3 regions of the Shinella sedimenti genome follow, and region 1 is predicted to be linked to each of the others. Evidence: riboswitches for the same ligand, from Rfam matches in the RefSeq annotation. Region 1 holds a riboswitch; each other region holds the start of a gene.
What was found. A riboswitch is a leader RNA that binds a small molecule or an ion and turns the genes downstream of it on or off. The one in region 1 is predicted to bind cobalamin.

Region 1 (9,311 bases):
GAACTGACGCCGCTCTACGGTGCCGATTGCCCGGTGGCGATCGTGGTGAAGGCCTCCTGGCCGGATGAGCGCGTGGTGCGCGGCACGCTTGCCGACATCGCCGCCAAGGTGGCGCAGGAACCGATCGAACGCACGGCACTCATCTTCGTCGGCCGGTCGCTCGGCGCGGAGGATTTCCGCGAAAGTTCGCTCTACGATCCGGCCTACCAGCGCCGGTTCCGTGGCCGCGGGGATTAAAGCATGCCCTCGAAGGCGAGGGAGGCCTTGGAGCGATAGCGCTCTTTATGCCGCAGAAGACGGAAAGCGCGCTCGGGCAGGTCGAAGGCGATCCGCACGAGCCGTCCCGCCCTCAGATCGTCCTGCACGACGAACTCCGACACCGCCGTCAGCACCCCGCCGGCCAGAACGGCGGCGCGCACCGCCTCGTTGGACGGAAGCGACAGCGCTATATCGAGTGCTGCCTCGTCGATTACGGAGGTGAATGCGCTGCGTGTGCCGGAGCCGGGTTCGCGCAGCACCCAGCGGGCCTTTTCCAGATCCTGTGCCTCGACGGCCTTGCCAGCCAGCGGATGACCGGCCGGCGCGACGATGAACATCCGGTCGCGCGCCACGATACGTTGCGAGAGGGCCGGGTGATCCACTTCGCCTTCGATCAGGCCCAGTTCCGCCCGTCCGTCGAGAACCGCATCCGCCACCTGCTGCGTGTTTCCGCTGCCGATCTGCAGGCCTATGGCCGGATAGGTCGCGTGGAAGCGCATCAGGATCGGCGGCAGCCAGTAGCCGCCGACCGTCTGGCTGGCTGACAAAGCGAGCGCGCCGCGCTTCAATTCGCCGACCTCGCGCAGGAAAAGCTGCGTGCTTTCGGCGCGCGCCAGCGTGTCGATCGCTTCCGGCAGAAAAGCGCGGCCGGTATCGGTCAGCTCGATGCGCCGACCGGTCCGGTGAAACAGCCCGATGCCATAACGCTCTTCCAGCCCGCGGATCGCCGAGCTGACGGCCGAGGGCGTCAGATGCAGCGCCTCGGCGGCCTGCGTGAGATGTTCGCGCTCCGCTACGGCGACGAAAATGCGCAGCTGCTCCAGCGTCATCATCTGTTCGATCCAATCGAATGAAACATGCAATATTTATCGATGGATCGAACGCTTGCGCAAGCGCATCGTTCAACTATGGAAAATAAACCCAACAAACGGCAGCGGATTGGAATAAAGACGATCGTGCCGGGCGTGGTGATGTCGGTCGTCGTGTCGGCGCTTGCCGTGCTTGCCGAGAGGGTGGAACTTCAGCTGACGGGCGGAGCCTGGGTCGAGGCGCTCGTGTTGGCGATTCTGATCGGCGCGGTCGGTCGTCTTTTTCTGCGGCGGCCGGATGTCTTCGAACCCGGCATTGCCTTTACGGCGAAGTATTTTCTTGAAGTGGCCATCGTGCTGCTCGGCGCAAGTGTCAGTGCCGCTGCGATTGCCGGCATGGGATGGATGCTGATCGGTGCCATCGCGGCCGTTGTGGGCGTGGCGTTGATCGCGAGCTATGGAATCGGCCGCGGGCTGGGGCTGCCCAAACGTGTGGCGCTGCTGGTTGCCTGCGGCAACTCGATCTGCGGTAACTCCGCCATCGCGGCGACGGCGCCGGTCATCCGGGCCGATGCGGAGGAGGTCGCTTCCTCCATCGCCTTCACCGCCGTGCTCGGCATGGTGACGGTGCTGCTGCTGCCCGTGCTGGTGCCGCTGCTCGGCCTGTCGGCGACCGGATACGGCGTGATGGCGGGCATGACGGTCTATGCCGTGCCGCAGGTTCTTGCCGCCACGGCGCCGGTTTCCGCGCTCAGCATCCAGATCGGCACCTTCGTCAAGCTCGTGCGGGTTCTGATGCTCGGTCCCGTCATTTTCCTGTTGTCGCTCGTCGCGGGCAGGGCGATGGGCGGGCGGCTGGTGGTTCACCGGCTGGTGCCGTGGTTCATCCTGGGTTTTCTGGCGATGCTGGCCGCCCGCAGCCTCGGTTTCATCGATGCCGGGCTGGCAGAGGCCATGGGTCTTGCCGCAACCGTGTTGACCATCCTGTCTATGGCGGCACTCGGGCTCGGCATCGATCTCCGGCGCGTCATGCGCGCCGGCCCGCGTGTGACGGCGGCGGTCGTCCTGTCGCTCGCCGTTCTGGTTGTTGCCAGCTACGTGATGGTGCTTCTCCTGAACCTCGCGACGGCCTGAGCGGCGTCAGGCCGCGTTGTCGCGGGCAGCCACCGGCACGTAGTTCAGCACCGGACCAAGCCAGCGTTCCACCTCGGAAACCGCCATGTCCTTGCGGCGGGCGTAGTCCTCCACCTGGTCGCGCTCTACCTTGGCGACGCCGAAATAGTAGCTTTCGGGCGACGCGATGTAGAGGCCCGAGACGGAGGAGCCTGGCCACATGGCGTAGCTTTCCGTCAGCTCGACACCGATCTGCTTTTCCGCATCGAGAAGGCGGAAGAGCGTCGTCTTTTCGGTGTGGTCCGGCTGGGCGGGATAGCCCGGCGCCGGGCGGATACCCGCATAGGGCTCGCCGATGAGGTCCGTGGGCGCAAAGGTCTCGTCCGGCGCATAGCCCCAGAGTTCCTTGCGCACCACCTCGTGCATGCGCTCGGCGAAGGCCTCGGCAAAGCGGTCGGCCAGCGCCTTGACGAGGATCGAGTTGTAATCGTCGTTTGCCCGCTCGAAACGCTCGGCAATGGCGATCTCACCTATGCCGGCCGTCACGACAAAGCCGCCGAGATAGTCGGGCTTACCGCTGTCGACGGGGGCGACGAAATCGGAGAGCGCCACGTTCGGCCGGCCATCACGCTTGGAAAGCTGCTGGCGCAGCGTGAAGAAGGTCGCGAGCTCCTCGTCGCGCGCCTCGTTCGTGAAGAGCCTGATGTCGTCGCCCACGGCGCCGGCCGGCCAGAAGCCGACGACGGCCTTCGGCGTGAACCACTTTTCCGCGATGATCTTTTCCAGCATCGCCTGCGCATCCGCAAACAGCTGACGGGCGGCCGGGCCCTGCTTCTCGTCGTCGAGGATTTTCGGATAGACGCCCTTCAGCTCCCAGGTCTGGAAGAACGGCGTCCAGTCGATGTAGCGGGCGAGGTCCGCCAGGTCCCAATCCTGCCAGACGCGCGTACCGAGGAAGGAGGGCGTTTTTGGCTGGTAGGCCGGCCAGTCGGTCCTGAAGGCGTTGTCGCGCGCCTTGCCGATCGGCAGGCGCTGCTTTTCGGCTTCGTTGCGTGCATGGGCGTCTGCGACCTTGCGGTACTCCGCCTTCAGCGTCTCGACGTAACCCGGCTTCATGTCGGCCGAGAGCAGGCTGCCGACGACACCGACGGCGCGGCTGGCATCGGTGACGTAGACGGTCTGGCCGCGGTCGTAGCGCGGGTGGATCTTGACGGCGGTGTGCACGCGGCTCGTCGTCGCCCCGCCGATAAGGAGGGGGATGTCGAAGCCCTCGCGCTCCATTTCGGCGGCGACATGCACCATCTCGTCGAGCGAGGGGGTGATCAGGCCGGAGAGGCCGATGATATCGACCTTCTCGGCCTTTGCCGTCTCGAGGATCTTCGTCGCCGGCACCATGACGCCGAGATCGATGATCTCGTAATTGTTGCAGGCGAGCACGACGCCGACGATGTTCTTGCCGATGTCGTGCACATCGCCCTTGACGGTTGCCATCAGGATTTTTCCGGCACTCTGGCGCTCGCCGCTGCCGCCGTTTGCCAGTTTTTCGGCCTCCATGTATGGCAGCAGCACGGCGACGGCCTGCTTCATCACGCGGGCGGACTTCACGACCTGTGGCAGGAACATCTTGCCTGCGCCGAACAGGTCGCCGACAACGTTCATGCCGGCCATCAGCGGGCCCTCGATGACATGCAGCGGGCGCTCGGCATTCTGGCGCGCCTCTTCGGTATCTTCTTCGACGAATTCGGTGATGCCGTTGACCAGCGCATGTTCCAGCCGCTTCTCGACCGGCCATTCGCGCCAGGCGAGATCGCGCTCCTTGGCTTCCTTGCCGGCCGCGCCCTTGAAACGTTCGGCGATGTCGAGCAGCCGCTCGGTGGCGGTGCCGCCGGCCTTCGGCTGACGGTTCAGCACCACATCCTCGCAGGCTTCGCGCAGATCGGCTTCGATCGTGTCGTAGACGGCGAGCTGGCCGGCGTTCACGATGCCCATATCCATGCCCGCCTGGATGGCGTGGTAGAGGAAGACCGCGTGCATCGCTTCGCGCACCGGCTCGTTGCCGCGGAACGAGAAGGAGAGGTTGGAGACGCCGCCCGAGATATGAACATGGGGCAGCGTGCGGGTGATCTCGGCGGTCGCCTCGATGAAGTCGACGCCGTAATTGTCGTGTTCCTCGATGCCCGTCGCCACCGCGAAGATGTTGGGGTCGAAGACGATATCCTCGGGTGCGAGCCCGGCAACCTCCGTCAGCAGCCTGTAGGCGCGCGTGCAGATTTCCACCTTGCGTGCCTTGGTATCGGCCTGCCCGGTCTCGTCGAAGGCCATCACGACGACGGCCGCACCATAGGCGCGCACGAGCTTGGCGTGGTGCAGGAAGGCCTCTTCGCCTTCCTTCAGCGAGATGGAATTGACCAGCGGCTTGCCCTGCACGCATTTCAGGCCGGCCTCGATCACCTCCCATTTCGAACTGTCGATCATCAGGGGAACGCGGGCGATATCCGGCTCGGCGGCGATGAGGTTTACATATTCCGTCATGGCGCGGGCGGAATCGATCAGGCCCTCGTCCATGTTGATGTCGATGATCTGGGCACCGTTCGCGACCTGATCGCGCGCAACATCAAGGGCGCTGGCATAGTCGCCGGCGGTAATCAGCTTGCGGAATTTCGCCGAACCGGTGACGTTGGTGCGCTCGCCGACATTCACGAAGGGGATGGCGTCGGTCAGCGTAAAGGGTTCGAGGCCGGACAGCCGCATGTGGCGCGGGATATCCGGGATTTCGCGGGGCGCATGGCGCGCGGCGGCAGCGGCAATGGCGCGGATATGGTCCGGCGTCGAGCCGCAGCAGCCGCCAACGATGTTGACCAGCCCGTCACGCATGAAGTCTTCGATCTGGGCGGCCATTTCCTCCGGGCTTTCGTCATACTGGCCGAAGGCGTTGGGCAGGCCGGCATTGGGATAGGCGCAGACGAAGGTCTGCGCGACGACGGAAATCTCGGCGAGATGGGCGCGCATGGCATTGGCGCCGAGCGCGCAGTTCAAGCCGATGGAGAAAGGATCGGCGTGGCGCACGGAGTTCCAGAAGGCCTCCGGCGTCTGGCCGGAGAGCGTGCGGCCGGAAAGATCGGTGATCGTGCCCGATATCATGACAGGCAGGTGGATGCCCTTTTCCTCATAAACCTCGCGGGTGGCGAAGATCGCGGCCTTGGCGTTCAGCGTGTCGAAGATCGTCTCGATCAGGATGATGTCGGCGCCGCCATCGATGAGGCCGCGCACCTGCTCGGCATAGGCGATGCGCAGATCGTCGAAGGTCACGGCGCGGTAGCCGGGATTGTTGACGTCGGGCGAGATCGAGGCTGTACGGTTGGTCGGCCCCAGCGCGCCGGCGACGAAACGGCGCTTGCCGTCCTTCTGCTCGGCGCGCAGGCCCGCGCGGCGGGCAAGGCGGGCGCCGTCGCGGTTCAACTCATAGACCATGTCCTCCATGCCGTAATCGGCCTGGGCGATGGTGGTGGAGGAAAACGTGTTTGTCTCGAGGATATCGGCGCCGGCGAGCGCATAGCGGTAATGGATGTCCTCGATGGCGCCCGGCTGGGTCAGCGTCAGGAGGTCGTTGTTGCCCTGCTGGTGGCAGGCGCAGTCGCCGAAGCGATCGCCGCGGAAATCATCTTCGATCAGCTTGAGCGTCTGGATTTCCGTGCCCATCGCGCCGTCGAGCACGAGAATGCGTTCGCGGGCGGCAGCCTTGAGGGCAGCAAGGACTTCGCTTCCGTCGCGCGGCGGCTGCTCGGGGCCGAACAGGTCGTCCAGGTGGGAATTGGCCATGGGAGAACCCTCCGGTACTTTCATTTAGTACCGGAGATCACATAAAGATATCTTTATGTCAACATATGTTTCGTGTGCTTGCCTAGTGCAGCGGTCCGGCCGCGCCGGCCAGCGATGTAAACAAGGCCTTCAGCCGTGCGATGTCGGGATCGGCATTGTCCAGCCGTGCGAGTTTCTGCACTTCCTTCAGCGCTTCGGCCGGGAGGTCCGCGCCGCGCGGCTGCCAGAGAAGCCAGGAAATGAACACGGATTCCGGCTTGCCGGTGCCCGACGCCTGATTTTCGGTGAGTTGAAACATGTCTTCCCCAATCGGATAATTGGGGGATGGCCGGACGCACGCTGTTGGTGGCCACTGTGTGCCATTGCAAGCGCACCCTTGGGACACCCCGCCCAGGTCGTTACAGGTATCAGGGCAGGTCTCCTGGCTTGCGGGTCGTTGCGTCTGTCTGGCCTTCCCGGTGCGTGACACCAGTGGCGCGGAGCGACAGACGCTCGCCGTTCACAGTTGCGGGGGCAGCGCCGGTCTTGATGCGCAGGTCTTTGTTCCCTGCGGCTTCGCACCGGCTTCCCTCTTAGCCTCCGACCGTTTCCGATTCGGAAGACCCTGACGCCGGCAACCTCGCGCTCCCCGGGTCTCGAGTCAATGGCGGGCGGTTTGCATTCGGGCGGGAACCTTTTTTATCCCCCGCGCATTGTTGGTCCGCCTGCACCTCGCGCGGGCTCGCCTCATGTTCAGGATGAGCGATTCACCAAAACCGCAAATGAGGGTCCATGCTGCGCCATCCCGCCCTGTTGACAGGTTGCAAGTCTCTGTCCTTACGGCTAAAAAATGCCGTTTTCATGCACCACGCGGCATGGATGTTAAACAGCGTGTCGCTTCAGCCAAAATCGCATCCGGAACGCCATGAGGGCGAGGTCGGGTGCCATGGCTGATCGCGACAGCAGAATGAAGCCCGCCCGCGAAAGACAATCCGGCGCAACGGCCGTTGCCGGGTGGCTCAACATGGCCGGTTCCAGAATCAGAAACATGTCCCTTCATACTCCGCCGCAAGCCTCCTCGCGCGATACCGATATCCGGCAGATCGACTATAACGATTCGATCCGCGCCACCTATCTGACGCTGGAGGAGCTCGCCGCGTGCGGCGAAGCGCTCGCCCGCGACAAGGCGGCGGTGCTTCCGGGCTTCCATCCCTTCGATTTCCGTGCACGGCACAAGGAAAACGAGAAGGAAATCTTCCGCGTCTATCAGGTCACGGCCAAGGATGTGGAGGCCGGCGCGCAGATCACGCCGGCGGCCGAGTGGCTGCTCGACAACTTCTATGTGATCGAGGAAGCGATCCAGGAGGTCCGCCGCGACTTCCCCCGCCGCTTCTACCGGCAGCTCCCGACTGTCGAGATCGACGGTCAGTCGCTGCCGCGTACGCTGGCACTGGCATGGCTTTATGTCGCCCATACGCACAGCAGTGTCTCGCAGGAAAGCCTGACCGCTTTCGTGCAGGGCTTCCAGTCGGTCGATCCGCTGAAGATCGGCGAGCTCTGGGCGCTGCCGTCCTTCGTACGTTTCGTGCTCTTGGAGAACCTGCGGCGCATTTCCAGCCGCGTCGAGCGCTCCCGCAAGATGCGCTTCAAGGCCAATGACGTGGCCGACGAGCTGGTGCGTCTCAACGATCCGGAGAAGTCCATCGCGCATCTGCGCACCATAGAGAGCCTGACCGAGGACAATACCTTCGTCGTCCAGCTTCTCTACCGCCTGCGCGATGGCCTTCAGACATCGGGTGCAGTAATCCAGTGGCTGGAGCGGAAGATCGAGAGCCGGGGCAGCGATCTCGAGGAACTGATCGTGGCGGAGAACAACCGCCTGTCCTCCGGCAACGTGACCATGAGTTCGCTCATCAAGAGCCTGCGCTCGGTGGACGATGCGGAGTGGCCGGTCTGGTTCGAGAGCGTCAGCCGCCTCGACGAGGCGCTTCGCCAGCGGTCGGACTATAGCGATCTCGATTTCGGTTCGCGCAACAAGTACCGCAACACCATCGAGCGTTTTGCCCGCCGTTCCGGTAAGAGCGAGCTGGAGGTCACCGAAACCGCGCTCGCCATGACCGAGGAAGACGCCGCGGCCAACGCGAGCGATCCCGACTATCGCGCCAATGTCGGCGCGTTTCTCGTGGGCAAGAAGCGCAAGCTGCTCGAAAAGCGCATCGGGTACCGTCCTACGCTCGTGCAACGGACTGTCCGCGTGACACGCAAGCTCGACTGGCTCGCCATTGCCGGTCCCAACATCATCCTCACGCTTCTGGCGATGATCGCGGTCTATTATTTCCTCGACCAGCTCGACATCCCGAACGGCGCCTGGCTGATCATGCTCGTCCTGTTCGCGCTGCCGGCCTCGGAGGGGGCGACGGGTCTGTTCAACACGCTCGTGACCTTCTTTGTCACGCCATCAAGGCTGGTCGGTTACGAGTTCAAGGACGGCATACCAGAGGATGCGCGCACGCTGCTCGTCGTGCCCTGCCTCATCTCGAAACGCGACCATGTCGATGAACTGGTGCGCAATCTCGAGGTGCATTACCTCGCCAATCCGCGCGGCGAGATCTATTTCGCGCTGCTCAGCGACTGGGCCGACAGCCAGAACGAGGAAACGCCCGCCGATCTCGATGTTCTCGAATATGCCAAGCGCGAGATCGCCGAACTGTCGGCGCGCTACGCCTTTGACGGGCGCACCCGCTTCTACCTGCTGCACCGCCGCCGCCTCTACAATCCGTCGGAAGGCGCGTGGATGGGCTGGGAGCGCAAGCGCGGCAAGCTGCACGAACTGAACCTGCTGCTGCGCGGCGATGGCGACACCACTTTCCTGCCGGGCGCCAATGTCGTTCCGTCGGACGTGAAATACGTCATGACGCTCGATTCCGACACGCGCCTGATGCGCGATGCCGTGACCAAGCTCGTTGGCAAGATGCACCACCCGATCAACCGTCCCGTCATCGACGAGGCGACCGGCGAGATCACCGCCGGCTACTCGATCCTTCAGCCGCGCGTCACGCCGTCGCTTACGACTGGCAAGGAAGCCTCGACTTTCCAGCGCATCTTCTCCGCCGACCGCGGCGTCGACCCCTACGTCTTCACCGTTTCCGACGTCTATCAGGATCTGGCCGGCGAAGGCACGTTCACCGGCAAGGGGCTCTACCACGTCGATGCCTTCGAGGCCGCCGTGAAGGGCCGCATCGAGGAGAACTCGGTGCTCAGCCACGACCTGCTCGAAGGCTCGCTGTCGCACTGTGCGCTGGTGACCGACGTGGAGCTCGTCGAGGACTTCCC
Region 2 (7,265 bases), on a different contig from region 1:
CGCTCGGCATCCACACCCGCCCGGTCGTTCTGGGGCCGGTCACCTTCCTCAAGCTCGCCAAGGCGCGCCCCTCCACCTTCAAGCCGCTCGATCTTCTGGCGAAGCTGCTGCCCGTCTATGAAGAGCTGTTCCGCCGGCTGCGCGCCGCCGGCGCCGATTGGGTGCAGGTCGATGAGCCGATCCTCGCCCTCGACCTCACCGAAGGCGAGCGCCACGCCTTCAAACTGGCCTATGAGGCCTTCGCCAAGGCCGCACCCGGCCTGAACATCATGCTTGCCACCTATTTCGGCGCGGCGGGGGACAATCTCGATGCCGCGGCCGCCGTTCCGGTCGCTGGCCTCCATGTCGATCTCGTGCGTGCGCCGGACCAGCTCGATGCAATCCTGAAGGTTGCCCGGGCCGATCAGGTCCTTTCGCTCGGCGTCATCGACGGGCGCAACATCTGGCGGGCCGATCTTGCCGCCATCCTGGAGCGGCTGGCACCGGTCGTCGCCGCTCGCGGGGCTGACAAGTTCGAAGTCGCCGCCTCGTGCTCGCTCCTGCATGTGCCGATCGACCTTGCGCTCGAAACCGGGCTCGACGCAGACCTCAAAACATGGCTGTCCTTCGCCACCCAGAAGCTCGGCGAGCTTGCAACGCTCGGCCAGGGGCTTGCACAGGGCAGGGATGCCGTGTGGGAGGCGATCAACGATGCCGCGCAGGCGGTGGCTGCCCGTGCGTCCTCGCCGAAGGTCACCGATCCGCTGGTGCAGGGCCGCATTGCCGGCATCGATGCGGCGATGACGCACCGCAAGAGCCCCTTCGAGCATCGCCGCGCGCTCCAGGCAAAGGCTCTCGACCTGCCGCTCTTCCCCACAACGACGATCGGCTCCTTCCCGCAGACCAGCGAAGTCCGCAAGGCACGCTCCGCCCACGCCAAGGGCGCGCTGAGCTACAAGGATTACGAGACCTTCCTGCAAAAGGAGACGGCAGCGGCCATCCGCTGGCAGGAAGAGATCGGGCTGGATGTGCTGGTGCACGGAGAGTTCGAAAGGAACGACATGGTGCAGTATTTCGGCGAGCAGCTTGCCGGCTTCGCGTTCACGCAGCACGCCTGGGTACAGAGCTACGGCTCGCGCTATGTCCGCCCGCCGATCATCTTCGGGGACGTCTCGCGGCCGAACCCGATGACCGTTCGCTGGTGGCAATATGCGCAGTCGCTGACCGAAAAGCCGGTGAAGGGTATGCTGACGGGCCCGGTGACGATCCTCAACTGGTCCTTCGTGCGGGACGATATCCCGCGCAGCGCCACCTGCCGGCAGATCGCGCTCGCCATCCGCGACGAAGTCGCCGATCTCGAGGCGGCCGGCGCGAAGATGATCCAGATCGACGAGGCCGCTTTGCGCGAAGGCCTGCCGCTGCGCCATCGGGACTGGCAGCATTATCTGGACTGGGCGGTCGAATCCTTCCGCCTGTGCTCGAGTGGCGTGGCGGACGAGACGCAGATCCACACCCACATGTGCTACTCGGAGTTCAACGACATCATCTCGGCCATCGCCGCCATGGATGCCGACGTGATCTCCATCGAGACCTCGCGCTCGAAGATGGAGCTGCTCGATGCCTTCAGGAACTTCCAGTATCCCAACGAGATCGGCCCCGGCGTCTATGACATTCACTCGCCGCGCGTGCCCGATATCGGTGAGATGACCGATCTCCTGTCGCTCGCCCGCCAGCGCCTGGCGGATCGCCAGCTGTGGATCAACCCCGATTGCGGCCTCAAGACCCGCAAATGGGAAGAGGTCAGGCCCGCGCTCGTCAACATGGTCGCCGCCGCCGCGCAATTGCGCCACGCCGCCCGATAGTATCATCCGGCGGCCCGGGGAAACCCGGGCCGTCCTCATGTCGTCAGGTCCGCCGGCCTGACAGGTGAAATCGTTCTCGCCGCTTGAGGAGGGCTGATATGAGCAGACGTCCCAGCCGGATTGGCCGACGCCAGGTCTCCGGACACTTCCCGCCCGATGTGCTCGACGCGATCAGCCGGCTCGCGAAAGAGCGCAACGTCACCCATCAGGTCATCCTGGCCGAAGCGTTGAACGATCTCTTCGAAAAGAACGGCCTGCAAAGGCTGGCCCGTCAAACCGCGCTGCCGCGAGGACGAGCGACTGTTCGCCGTCACGCGACCGGGCCGGACGCCGCCGATTGAAGGAATTGATCTCATGTCTGTTTTCCCGAGTTGCCTCATCGATCTCGTTTTTCCCGGTGATACGAACCACCACGGCACGCTGTTCGGCGGCGCCGGACTGGCGCTGATGGATCGCATCGCCTTCATCGCCGCGACCCGCCACGGCCGGGTGCCCTTTGTGACGGCCTCCTGCGACCGCGTCGATTTCGAGGCGCCCGCTCGCGTGGGGGAAATGGTCGAGCTTCGCGCGCGCACCCTGCGCGTTGGTCGTAAGTCGATGTCCGTCGAGGTGGAAATGACGGCGGAGGACCTTCTCTCCGGTGAGCGCCGGCTGTGCACCCGTGGTGGGTTCAATATGGTCGCGGTGCCGGAAAGCAAGGGGCCGGACTGGCGCCTGCCGCCGCTCTGTGACACCGCCGATGCGCCGCAAGCTGGGCTCATCACAAGCGACATCGTCTTTGCCGATCAGGCCAGCAGTTCAGGCCGCATGTTCGGCGGCGAGGCGCTCGCCGTCATGACCAAGGCGGCTTTCGTGGCGGCGACCCGCCATGGCCGGCGCATCACCGTGCTGGCCGCCTCCGAGCGTGTCGATTTCCGCGCGCCCGTGCCGGTCGGCGCGATCGTTGACACGGTCGCAACGATTGTTGCCGTCGGGCGCACCTCCATGACCGTTGCCGTGGAACTGTGGTCGGAAGACCTGATGAGTGGTGCCCGCAAACTCACGGCACACGGCCGTTTCGTGATGGTCGCGGTCGATGACCGCGACCGGCCGGTGCCCGTGGTCCCGCACGAAATGTTGGATAACCGATCATAGGCGTTGACGCATTTTTTACCTCGTCTACTATATCTTGTGTTCGAGGTTCCTTCGATTCGAAAGTGTCGAGGGCTAAGACGGGAACCCGGGGCGGCCATGATGGCCGCATTGTCCGGGGCTGCCCCCGCAACTGTAAGCGGTGAGCGTTCATCCGATGATGTCACTGAGGCGCTAATGCCTTGGGAAGACGGACGACCGTGTCGACCCGCGAGCCAGGAGACCTGCCTCGTGCATGAACGTCCACGGGCGGGGTGTCCGGATGGCGAGCGATGGGTTGCGAATGATCTCGCCCCGCGTCTCCCTGTGCACCCTGCTGAAAATGTCTCGGGGTGAAGTCATGTCGATCTTGTTTACAGTTTCTCCGCGCGTGTAGGCGGACGCCCCTTAACCGGTCGTCCGCGGGCGGTCGTCCATGTCTCTGCAATATATCGAACGGTCATCGGCGGATGGCCGATCGCTTCCCCATGCCTGATTGAAAAACGAGGAAAGCCCATGTCCATCATCGTCTATTCCAAGCCCGCCTGCGTCCAGTGCACCGCGACCACCCGCGCGCTCGATCGCCAGGGCATCGATTACAGCGTCGTCGATGTCTCCGAGGATGCCGATGCTTTCGCACTGGTGCAGGGTCTCGGTTATCGCCAGGTTCCCGTCGTCATCGCCGGCGAGCAGCATTGGGCCGGCTTCCGCCCGGACATGATCAGCGCGCTCGCCTGAGCCGGCCGATGGGCGGGCTCGTCTATTTTTCCAGCCGGTCGGAGAACACCCGACGCTTCGTCGAGAAACTCGGCGTCGCGGCCTTCCGCCTGCCGGTCGATGCGACGGACGAGCCGCCAAGGGCGCGGGAGCCCTTCGTGCTGGTCTCGCCGACCTATGGCGGCGGCGGGGAGAAGGGAGCGGTGCCGAAGCCGGTGATCCGCTTTCTGAACGATCCGCACAATCGAAGCCTGATCCGCGGCGTTATCGCGGCCGGGAACACCAATTTCGGCACCGGATACGCTCTCGCAGGCAACATCGTCTCCGCGAAATGCGCCGTGCCGTACCTCTACCGTTTCGAACTGCTCGGAACGGATGAGGATGTCGACAACGTCAGACAAGGGCTGGAACGATTTTGGACACGATGACGATAGACAAGCCGGCAAAGGTGCCGGAAATCACGGCGCTGGACTATCACGCGCTCAACGCCATGCTGAACCTCTACGATGAAGAGGGGAAGATCCAGCTCGACAAGGATCGGCAGGCGGCCAAGCAATATTTCCTCCAGCACGTCAACCAGAACACGGTGTTCTTCCATAACCTGCGGGAGAAGCTCGATTATCTGGTGACGGAGGGCTATTACGAGCAGGACGTGCTCGACCAGTATTCGTTCAATTTCGTGCGCGATCTCTTCGACCACGCCTATGACAAGAAGTTCCGTTTCCCGACCTTCCTGGGTGCCTTCAAGTACTACACCTCCTACACGCTGAAGACCTTCGACGGAAAACGCTACCTGGAGCGCTACGAGGACCGCGTCTGCATGGTGGCGCTGGCGCTGGCCCGCGGCAACGAGCAGCTTGCCCGCGATCTCGTCGACGAAATCATTTCCGGCCGCTTCCAGCCGGCGACGCCGACCTTCCTCAATGCCGGCAAGAAGCAGCGCGGCGAGCTCGTCTCGTGCTTCCTGCTGCGCATCGAAGACAACATGGAAAGTATCGGCCGCTCGATCAACTCGGCGCTCCAGCTTTCCAAGCGCGGTGGCGGGGTCGCGCTCTCGCTCACCAACCTTCGCGAGATGGGCGCGCCGATCAAGCAGATCGAGAACCAGTCTTCCGGCGTCATCCCGGTCATGAAGCTGCTGGAGGACTCGTTCTCCTATGCCAACCAGCTCGGTGCGCGGCAGGGGGCCGGCGCCGTCTATCTCAACGCCCATCACCCTGACATCATGCGCTTCCTCGATACCAAGCGCGAGAATGCCGACGAGAAGATCCGCATCAAGACGCTGTCGCTCGGCGTGGTCATCCCCGACATCACCTTCGAACTGGCGAAGAACAACGAGGATATGTACCTCTTCTCGCCGCATGACGTGGAGCGCGTCTACGGCGTCGCCTTTTCCGAGATTTCGGTCACCGAAAAATACCGTGAGATGGTCGAGGACAGCCGCATCAAGAAGAAGAAGATCAAAGCGCGCGACTTCTTCCAGATCATCGCCGAGATCCAGTTCGAAAGCGGCTATCCCTACATCATGTTCGAGGACACGGTGAACCGCGCCAATCCCATTGCCGGCCGCATCTCCATGAGCAATCTCTGCTCGGAAATTCTGCAGGTAAGCGAGCCGAGCGAGTTCAACGCCGACCTCTCCTATGCGAGGATGGGCAAGGACATCTCCTGCAATCTCGGCTCGCTCAACATTGCCTCTGCGATGGATTCACCGGATTTCGGCCGGACCATCGAGACGTCGATCCGCGCGCTGACGGCCGTTTCCGAGATGAGCCACATCTCGTCCGTTCCCTCCGTCGAGAAGGGCAACGACGACAGCCACGCCATCGGGCTCGGCCAGATGAACCTGCATGGCTATCTCGCCCGCGAGCGCATCTTTTACGGTTCGGAAGAAGGCGTCGATTTCACCAATATCTATTTCTACACGGTGACCTTTCACGCCATCCGCGCCTCCAACCGGCTGGCTGTCGAGAAGGGCGTGAGCTTCAAGGGCTTCGAGAACTCGAAATATGCTTCGGGCGAGTATTTCGACAAATATACCGAGCAGGAATGGCTGCCCGCGACGGAAAAGGTGCGCGGCATCTTCGAAGAGGCCGGCATCCACATCCCGACGCAGGGAGACTGGCAGGAACTGAAGTCGGCCGTCATGGAAGGCGGGCTCTACAACCAGAACCTCCAGGCCGTGCCGCCGACCGGTTCGATCTCCTATATCAACCACTCGACCTCCTCGATCCATCCGATCGTTTCAAAGATCGAGATCCGCAAGGAAGGTAAGATCGGCCGCGTCTACTATCCCGCCGCCTTCATGACGAACGACAACTTGGATTACTATCAGGACGCCTATGAGATCGGCCCGGAGAAAATCATCGACACCTATGCGGCGGCCACCCAGCATGTCGATCAGGGCCTGTCGCTGACGCTGTTCTTCCGCGACACCGCGACGACACGCGACATCAACCGGGCGCAGATCTACGCCTGGAAGAAGGGCATCAAGACCATCTACTACATCCGCCTTCGCCAGATGGCCCTGTCCGGCACGGAAGTGCAGGGCTGTGTCTCGTGCGCGCTGTGATTTCGGGGAAGACCATGAATATCCAAGTGAAGACCAAGGCGCCAAAGGCTGCCGCCGCCGTGCGCGCCATCAACTGGAACCGCATCGAGGACGACAAGGACCTGGAGGTCTGGAACCGCCTGACCGGCAATTTCTGGCTGCCGGAAAAGGTGCCGTTGTCCAACGACATTCCCTCCTGGGCGACGCTGAAGCCGGAAGAGCAGAAGCTCACCATCCGCGTCTTCACCGGGCTTACCCTGCTCGACACGATCCAGAACGGCGTCGGCTCCGTCAGGCTGATGGAGGATTCGGCCACGCCGCATGAGGAAGCGGTTCTTTCCAACATCTCCTTCATGGAGGCTGTGCACGCGCGCTCCTATTCCTCGATCTTCTCGACGCTCTGCCTGACGCCCGATGTGGACGACGCCTATCGCTGGTCGGAGGAAAACGAGTTCCTGCAACGGAAATCGGCGCTGATCATGGAGCAGTACGGTTCCGGCGATCCCTTGAAGAAGAAGGTCGCCTCAGTCTTCCTGGAAAGCTTCCTGTTCTATTCCGGCTTCTATCTGCCGATGTACTGGTCGAGCCGCGCCAAGCTCACCAACACCGCCGACATGATTCGCCTCATCATCCGCGACGAGGCCGTGCACGGCTATTATATCGGCTACAAGTTCCAGCGCGCCGTCGAGCGCTTGAGCGCTGACAAGCAGCAGGAAATCAAGGACTTTGCCTTCGATCTGCTGCTGGAGCTCTATGACAATGAGGCCCGCTATACCGAAGAGCTCTATGACGGCGTCGGCCTCAGCGAGGACGTCAAGAAGTTCCTGCACTACAATGGCAACAAGGCGCTGATGAACCTCGGCTACGAGGCGCTGTTCCCGCCGGAAGCCTGCAAGGTCAATCCGGCGATCCTCTCGGCGCTGTCGCCGAATGCCGATGAAAACCACGACTTCTTCTCCGGCTCCGGTTCGTCCTATGTCATCGGCAAAGCGGTCGCGACTGAGGACGACGACTGGGATTTCTGAGCCTTGGGATGTCCTTCAACG
Region 3 (7,265 bases), on a different contig from region 1:
TTCGGCAAGGCGTATGATGCCACTGTCGACCTTGCGCAGGCGGCAGATCAGCCGGAGCAGGCTGGACTTCCCCGAACCGTTCGGCCCCAGAAGGCCGAGCACCTTGCCCTGCTCCACCGCCAGCGTGATGCCATCGACGACGATGGTTTTGCCGGCAGTATAGGCGACGTTCTCGACGGCGATACTCACACGCTTCTCCGGGCACGAAAGAGAATGATGGCAAAAGCAGGAGCGCCGAACAGCGCGGTAACGACACCGATGGGCAGGATCTGCTGCGGAATGATGATGCGCGAGACGATGTCGGCGAAAACCATGAAGATTGCCCCGCCCAGTGCTGTCGCCGGCAGGAGCCTGTGGTGCGAAGGGCCGACGATGAAGCGCGCGGCATGGGGAATGACGAGCCCGACGAAGCCGATCGATCCGACCATGCTGACGACGGCGGCGGTCATCAGCGCGGTGATGCCGAACAGCACGACCTGAACGCGCCGCACGGCGATGCCGAGTGCGGCGGCGGCATCCGTGCCGAAGGCGAAGGCGTCGAGCGCACGGGCATGGAACAGGCAGGCGAGATATCCGGCGATGGCGACCGGCACGGAGAGATAAACGTCGGGCCAGCGCACACCGCTCATCGAGCCGAGCAGCCAGAACAGCACGCCGCGCGCCTGTTCGGCATTGGCGGATGTTGTAACGATATAGGATGTGAGCGCGTTAAAGAGCTGCGAGCCGGCGACGCCGCACAGGATGATGCGTTCGCTGGAGCGGCCAGCGCCGGCGGCCAGGACGCCAACGAGCAGGAAAGCGACGATCGCGCCGATGAAGGCGCCGCCCGAAAGCGTCAGCGCGCCATAGCCGAGGCCGAGGATCATGACGCAGACTGCGCCCGTCGAGGCGCCTGCCGAGATGCCGAGCACATAGGGTTCTGCAAGCGGATTGCGCAACATCGCCTGGAGAACGACGCCGCAGAGGGCAAGTGATGCGCCGGCACTTGCGGCAACCAGCGCGCGGCTGAGCCGGTAGTCCCAGACGATGCCCTGGTGGATGCGGTTGAGTTCGAAGGATGTGCCGAAGATCCGGTTCGACACTGCCTTGGCCGTCGTGGAAACGGGAATGGCGATCTCGCCGATGGCGACGGCGAAGCTGATCATGATCGCGAGCAGGATGACTGCGGCAATGGTGAGCGCCACAAGCGCCCACCACCGATGCTGTCGGGATGCGGCAGCTCTCACTGCGACAGGCCGAAGGACTTGATGCCGGCCGCCAGCGTCTCGATGCCGTCGATCGTGCGGATCGTCGGGTTCATCGACTGCGCGTCCATCATCACGAAGTGCCTGTTCTTCACCGCGTCGAGTTCCTTGGTTACAGGGTCGTTCTCAAGAAAGTCGATCTTCGTCTGCGGGTCGTCGGCCGCATAGCGGCGGCGTTCCATCGTTGCGAGCACGATGACGGCGGGGTTTGCCTGGGAAATGGTCTCCCAGCCCACCAGCGGCCATTCCTCTTCGGTGGCGACGACGTTCTTGGCGCCGATCGTCTTGAGGATATAGGCAGGCGCGCTGTTCTTGCCGGCGATAAAGGCGTCACCGTTCACCTCTTTGCTGGAGAACCAGAACACGACGGGAAGGTTCTTGCCGGCGGCACCTTCAATCGATGCGACGGCATCCGCCTCGCGCTTCTTCAGGTCGGCGATGAGGGCGTCGCCGCGCTCCTTGATGTCGAAGATTTCAGCGAGTTCGGCGATTTCCTGATAGATCAGGTCCATCGTGAACAGTTCCTTGCGCACGCCGTCGCCGCCGTCCTCATTGATCTTGTCGACGCAGTCGGCCGGCGCGACATAGGTATTGATGCCGAGATCGGCGAATTGCTCGCGCTTGCCGACCGCGCCCTGCACGCCGACATGCCATTCGAACTCGGCCGCGACGAGATCGGGCTCCTCGCCGACAACGGCTTCAAAGCTCGGATCGTTGTCGGCAAGTCGCTTGATCTTGTCGTTGGCCTCTGCATAGGCGGGAAGAACAGGGCCGACCCATACGGCGGTGCCCGCAATCTTGTCAGCAAGCCCAAGGGAGAACAGCACTTCGGTCATGCCCTGGCCGATCGAGACGATCTTTTCGGGAGCCTTGGAGAAGGTGACCTGCTGGCCACAATTGTTGATGGTCAGCGGATACTGCGTGGCAGCGAAGCCGGTGCCGGCAAGGCCGGTCAGGCCGACTGCGAATGTAATGGTGGCAAGGATCTGGCGCATGGAAACCTCAATTCCGAAGAGGGCGAGCGCTGCGCAGGTGCAGCGGGCGACATAAGTGTCAGTTCGCGCGGAAAGCCCAATCGAGGCGGATGGATGCCGTCGAACGGCAAAGGTTCAGGTCAGACATATCTGCTCCTTTCCAGGCATCCCCGCCCGGCTGATTGGATCGTGTTCGACGGCAGGTCTCCTGGCTCACGGATATCTGTCGCTCATCTGCCTTCCCGCGATGTCTCGCAGTGGCATGGCCTTCAAGGCCCGGGGATGGTCGGCAATCCGCTTACAGTTGCGGGGGCAGCCACGGTCTTGGTCCCTTTTGGGTCGTCCGCACCGTGTTCCCTATTAATCCCTTCGGAGTCGTCCTCCGGGAACCGTCGCATTCCCCTTATGATGCGCCCCGATCCGCGTCAAGGCGCAGATGCCCGCTTGCAAAGGGCGCTGCCGCCTGTTCGTCCAAAACGACATTTATATATGCAGTGTGGACGGCTCCGCAGGGTGCGCGAGCCTGCGTCGCATCGGCGGCTTGCCCTTCAAGGTCGTGCCATGCCATTAGAATAGCTTGATTTCTGGAGACGGATACATGGTGGAAAGCACGATGGTCGGGCGACCGTGGAAATGTCTGGTATTGGCTGCGTCCCTTTTCATGGCGAGTGTCGCCAATGCCACGCCAGTTCTCGTCGTCGATCCCGACAGCCATCAGGTGCTGTATCAAGAGGATGCCGGCGTGCCATGGTATCCCGCGTCGACGACCAAGCTGATGTCGGCTTTCGTGACGTTCGAAGCACTGAAGGCGGGCGAGGTGTCGCTGACGACACCCGTAACGATGACGCGCAACGCGACCAAGCAGGCGTTCCTTGAATCAGGGCTAACCATCGGCCGCGCAATGACGCTGGAGGACGCCCTTTTCGCGATGATCACCGCATCGGCCAACGACGTGGCGGTCGCCGTCGCCGAAACGGTCGCGCCCAACGAAGCCGCCTTCGTCAAGCGCATGAATGACACCGCAGCGCGTCTGGGGATGACCGGCACGCATTTCGCCAATCCGAACGGCCTGTTTGACAAGAGCAACTATACGACCGCACGCGACCTCGCGATCCTCGGCATGGAAGTCGACCGGCAGTTTCCCGAATTTCGGCGCTTCTTCCTGGCGTCGTCGGTCACCATCGACGGCAAGGAGATCAAGTCCAACAATCTGCTGCTGACCCGCTATCCGGGCACGACGGGCATGAAGACGGGCTTCCTGTGCGCATCCGGCCGCAATATCGTCGGGCTCGCCTCGCGCAACGGCAAGCGTGTGATGGTGGTCATTCTCGGCGCGACGACGGAGCGTGAACGCAACGAACGCTCCGCGCAATACATGACGCAGGCCTTTGAGGGGCAGCTTTCCGGCGGTGCCGGACGCGTGGACGACCTGGCGAACCGAAAGGATGTCGCCCCGCAGGATATGCGCGTGCGTCTCTGCACCGATCAGAGCGCGGCCTATGAGACGAGCCGCGACGCGCTCTACCCGATGGGGCTTCCCGGCCACGAAAGCTATCTGCAGGGCGAAACGAAAGGCGAGGTCCACACTATCAGCACATGGGCGGACGATACGGCCGTGGATGTACCGATACCGGCCCGCCGGCCGTCCTAGTCCGGCATCATGAGGGCTCGGAGGCGCGTTCCAGCGTCTTCAGCATCGTCCGCTCCGCCAGGTTGAGATAGGCGTCGAGCTGCGCGGCGGCCTCTTCGCGCTTGTTCTGTTCAAGCAGCGTCACGATCTCGCCGTTCATGTCCACGAACGGCGCGTGTAGGTGCTCCGGGTCTTTCAGCAGCCCGAAGCAGAGACGCAATTCCGCTGATATGCGCTCGTAGAATTCACTGATGCGCATGCTGTCGGCGAGATCGATGATAGCGGTGTGGAACGTCATGTTGGCGCTGCCGACGCCGAGCCAGTCGCCGGCATCGCGCCGCTCGCGTCCTGCGGCGACCGCGTCGCGCATGGTGCGGATGGCCGCATGCTGGTGCCAAGCCTGGCGCAGGGCGGCACATTCCAGCAAGCGCCGCACGCGGTAAATGTCGATGACGGAGGCCATTGTCGGGACTGCGACAAAGACGCCGCGATTGGCCTCGTGGCGCACAAGCCCATCCTTGGTCAGCAGGCGAAACGCCTCACGCAACGAATTGCGCGACACGTTGAAGCGCTCGCTGAACGCAGCTTCGGACAGGCGCTGTCCGGGCGAAAGTTCGCCCGCGATCAGCAGCGCGCGGATGCGTCGCGCCAGGCGGTCGGCAAGCGGCAGGCCCTGTCCGTCGTCCGTCATAGCGTTTTGTTTCCCCATCATGTCCAACCGGTTGTCTGCTTGCAGGAATTCCCGGCACTCTAGCATATAGCCGATTCCTCAGGAATGATTGTTGAACAATATTGATATTTTTGTTCATTCATGTACTCTCGTTTAACATGTGAAGGAGAAGACCATGACGGTGATGGATCTCAATAGCGATCTCGGTGAAGGCTATGGCGCCTGGCGGATGGGCGATGATGCATCGATGCTTGCCGTCGTTTCCTCCGCCAACATCGCCTGCGGATTCCATGCGGGCGACCCGGCCGGGATCTATCGCACCGTAAAGGCCGCAGCCGCGAATGGCGTGGTGGTCGGCGCGCATGTTTCCTACCCGGATCGCGTCGGATTCGGTCGGCGCGATCTCGATATCACCACGGAAGACCTGACCGCCGACGTCATCTACCAGATCGGCGCGCTGAAGGGCATCGCGGCGGCGGCGGGAACGACGGTCCGCTACGTGAAACCCCACGGAGCGCTTTACAATCGCATTGCCTACGACGCGGGGCAGGGGCAGGCGGTGATCGATGGCATTCTTGCTGTCGATCCCTCTCTCATCCTAATGGGGCTCGCCAATGCCCCGATCCTTGATCTCGCCCGACGCGCGGGCCTTGCCGTCGTTGCCGAGGCGTTTGCCGACCGAGCCTACACGCCGAAGGGCGAACTGGTCTCGCGTCGTGAAGCCGGCTCCGTTCTGCATGATGAGACCGTCATTGCAAACCGAATGGTGCAGCTTGCCCGCGGTGGGACACTCCAGGCCATCGACGGCAGCACGATCCGTGTCGAGGCGCAGTCGATCTGCGTGCATGGGGACAGCCCTGGCGCCGTTGCCATTGCCCGCGCAATCCGGCGTCGTTTCGAGGCGGAAGGTATCGTCATTCGTTCCTTTGCTGAAGCGGCCTGAAGCTCGTCTCCGCCGGCAATGCCCTGAAACATCGCCTCGCGAGGCTCCGATGCGCGTTCTCCCCGTCAGCCTGACCACGGTCCTTGTCGAACTTGCCGATCTCGACGAGACACTCGCGCTCTTCGCCGCGTTGCAGGCTGAGCCTATCGACGGCATCGAGGAGATGGTGCCGGCCGCCCGTACGCTGATGATCCGTTTCCGGCCCGAAGCAATCTCTCCGGCAACGATCGCCATACAGGTCGCACGACGCGATCTGTCGGCATGCATCGAACCCTCCCGGCATCTCGTCGAGATCCCCGTGCGCTATGATGGCGAAGACCTCTCGGATGTCGCGGAGCTGACCGGCCTCAGCGTCGCGGAGGTCATCCGCCGGCACACGGACAGCACATTCACCGTAGCCTTCTGCGGCTTCGCGCCGGGCTTCGGCTATCTAGTCGGCGGTGATCCGGCGCTGCACGTGCCGCGCCGCAAGAGCCCGCGCACCCGCGTTCCCGCCGGTTCGGTGGCCATTGCGGGCGCTTTCAGCGGCGTCTATCCGCAGGAGAGTCCCGGGGGCTGGCAGATCATCGGCACGACGCCCGTCAGGATGTGGGATATCGATCGCGAGCCGGGCGCCCTCTTGCAGCCCGGATACCGCGTGCAGTTCCGCGACATGGACGCGGGCAAGACCATCGATGTTCCCAAGTCGATCCCGCGCCCAGCGCCGGTCGTCAATCCCGATGGACCTCAGTTCAGCGTGCTGGCCGCCCCGATCCCTGCGGTCTTCCAGGATCTCGGCCGCTTCGGCCAGACGGGACAGGGCGTATCCGCCTCCGGAGCGCTGGACCGTTCGGCCTTCAACGCCGTCAATCGCGTCGTCGGCAATCCGGTGAACACGCCGGCGCTGGAAATCACAGTCGGTGGCTTCAGTTTCGCCTGCAATGCGCGCACCGTGATCGCGCTTGCCGGCGCATCCGTATCGGTGACCGTATGCGATCGTGCTGGCACGAGCCGGGAATATGGGACCTATGCGCCGATCGCCCTGGAGCCCGGCGATGTCGTGACCATCGGTCACCCCAGCAGGGGCATGCGCACCTATCTCGCCGTCAGGGGCGGGTTCAAGGTCGCGCCAGTGCTGGGTAGCGCCGCGACCGATACGCTCGCCGTCGTCGGTCCCCCACCCGTGGTCTCGGGCGCCGCGCTTGCGCTGAAGCAGGAGGCGTTGGGGCGTTCGAGCGTTGGGCTCAACGAGTCCGCCGCCTTCGATCTTCCCGGCGCCGCTGACGTGGTGACGCTTGATGTCGTGCTCGGCCCGCGCACCGACTGGTTCACCGAAAAGGGACTGGAAACGCTGACGAACCAACTCTGGCAGGTGACCCCGCAATCCAACCGCATCGGTATTCGGCTTGCTGGGGATGTGCCGTTGGAACGCAAGGACAGTGCCGAGTTACCGAGTGAGGGTACGGCGACCGGGGCAATCCAGGTTCCGCATAGCGGCCAGCCCGTGCTGTTCCTGGCCGACCATCCGCTGACCGGTGGTTATCCGGTGATCGGGGCTGTCGCCGAATACCATCTCGATCTGGCGGGTCAGATCCCCGTCGGTGCGAGGATCCGTTTCCGCCCGCTATGCCCTTTCGCCGACATTGCCGCGACCCGATAGGAGACATGCCGTGAAGAAAGTCCTGATCGCCAATCGCGGCGAAATTGCCGTCCGGATCGTGCGGGCCTGCCGCGACTACGGGCTGCAGTCGGTTGCCGTCTATGCCGACCCGGATGCGGACGCACTCTTCGTCCATCAGGCCGATGAGGCCTATGGTCTCGATGG

Region 2: linked by a shared signal. The riboswitch ahead of nrdH (glutaredoxin-like protein NrdH) and the one ahead of MKI86_RS11090 (hypothetical protein) in region 1 are both predicted to bind cobalamin.
Region 3: linked by a shared signal. The riboswitch ahead of MKI86_RS12970 (ABC transporter substrate-binding protein) and the one ahead of MKI86_RS11090 (hypothetical protein) in region 1 are both predicted to bind cobalamin.

What each region holds. Positions count from the first base shown of each region.
Region 1 is NZ_JAKVIN010000004.1:178,946-188,256, forward strand. Features, by position in the region: gene cobM (precorrin-4 C(11)-methyltransferase) at 1-237, shown strand, start outside; gene MKI86_RS11075 (LysR substrate-binding domain-containing protein) at 234-1,088, opposite strand; gene MKI86_RS11080 (YeiH family protein) at 1,167-2,201, shown strand; gene metH (methionine synthase) at 2,208-5,999, opposite strand; gene MKI86_RS11090 (hypothetical protein) at 6,082-6,297, opposite strand; cobalamin riboswitch at 6,394-6,621, opposite strand; gene MKI86_RS11095 (glycoside hydrolase family 94 protein) at 7,027-9,311, shown strand, end outside.
Region 2 is NZ_JAKVIN010000001.1:810,488-817,752, reverse strand. Features, by position in the region: gene metE (5-methyltetrahydropteroyltriglutamate--homocysteine S-methyltransferase) at 1-1,841, shown strand, start outside; gene MKI86_RS04105 (ribbon-helix-helix domain-containing protein) at 1,940-2,182, shown strand; gene MKI86_RS04100 (acyl-CoA thioesterase) at 2,196-2,975, shown strand; cobalamin riboswitch at 3,002-3,218, shown strand; gene nrdH (glutaredoxin-like protein NrdH) at 3,468-3,689, shown strand; gene nrdI (class Ib ribonucleoside-diphosphate reductase assembly flavoprotein NrdI) at 3,698-4,096, shown strand; gene nrdE (class 1b ribonucleoside-diphosphate reductase subunit alpha) at 4,093-6,240, shown strand; gene nrdF (class 1b ribonucleoside-diphosphate reductase subunit beta) at 6,255-7,244, shown strand.
Region 3 is NZ_JAKVIN010000005.1:137,938-145,202, reverse strand. Features, by position in the region: gene MKI86_RS12980 (ABC transporter ATP-binding protein) at 1-189, opposite strand, end outside; gene MKI86_RS12975 (FecCD family ABC transporter permease) at 186-1,226, opposite strand; gene MKI86_RS12970 (ABC transporter substrate-binding protein) at 1,223-2,239, opposite strand; cobalamin riboswitch at 2,400-2,627, opposite strand; gene MKI86_RS12965 (D-alanyl-D-alanine carboxypeptidase family protein) at 2,862-3,869, shown strand; gene MKI86_RS12960 (GntR family transcriptional regulator) at 3,877-4,539, opposite strand; gene MKI86_RS12955 (LamB/YcsF family protein) at 4,694-5,461, shown strand; gene MKI86_RS12950 (5-oxoprolinase subunit B/C family protein) at 5,511-7,100, shown strand; gene MKI86_RS12945 (acetyl/propionyl/methylcrotonyl-CoA carboxylase subunit alpha) at 7,111-7,265, shown strand, end outside.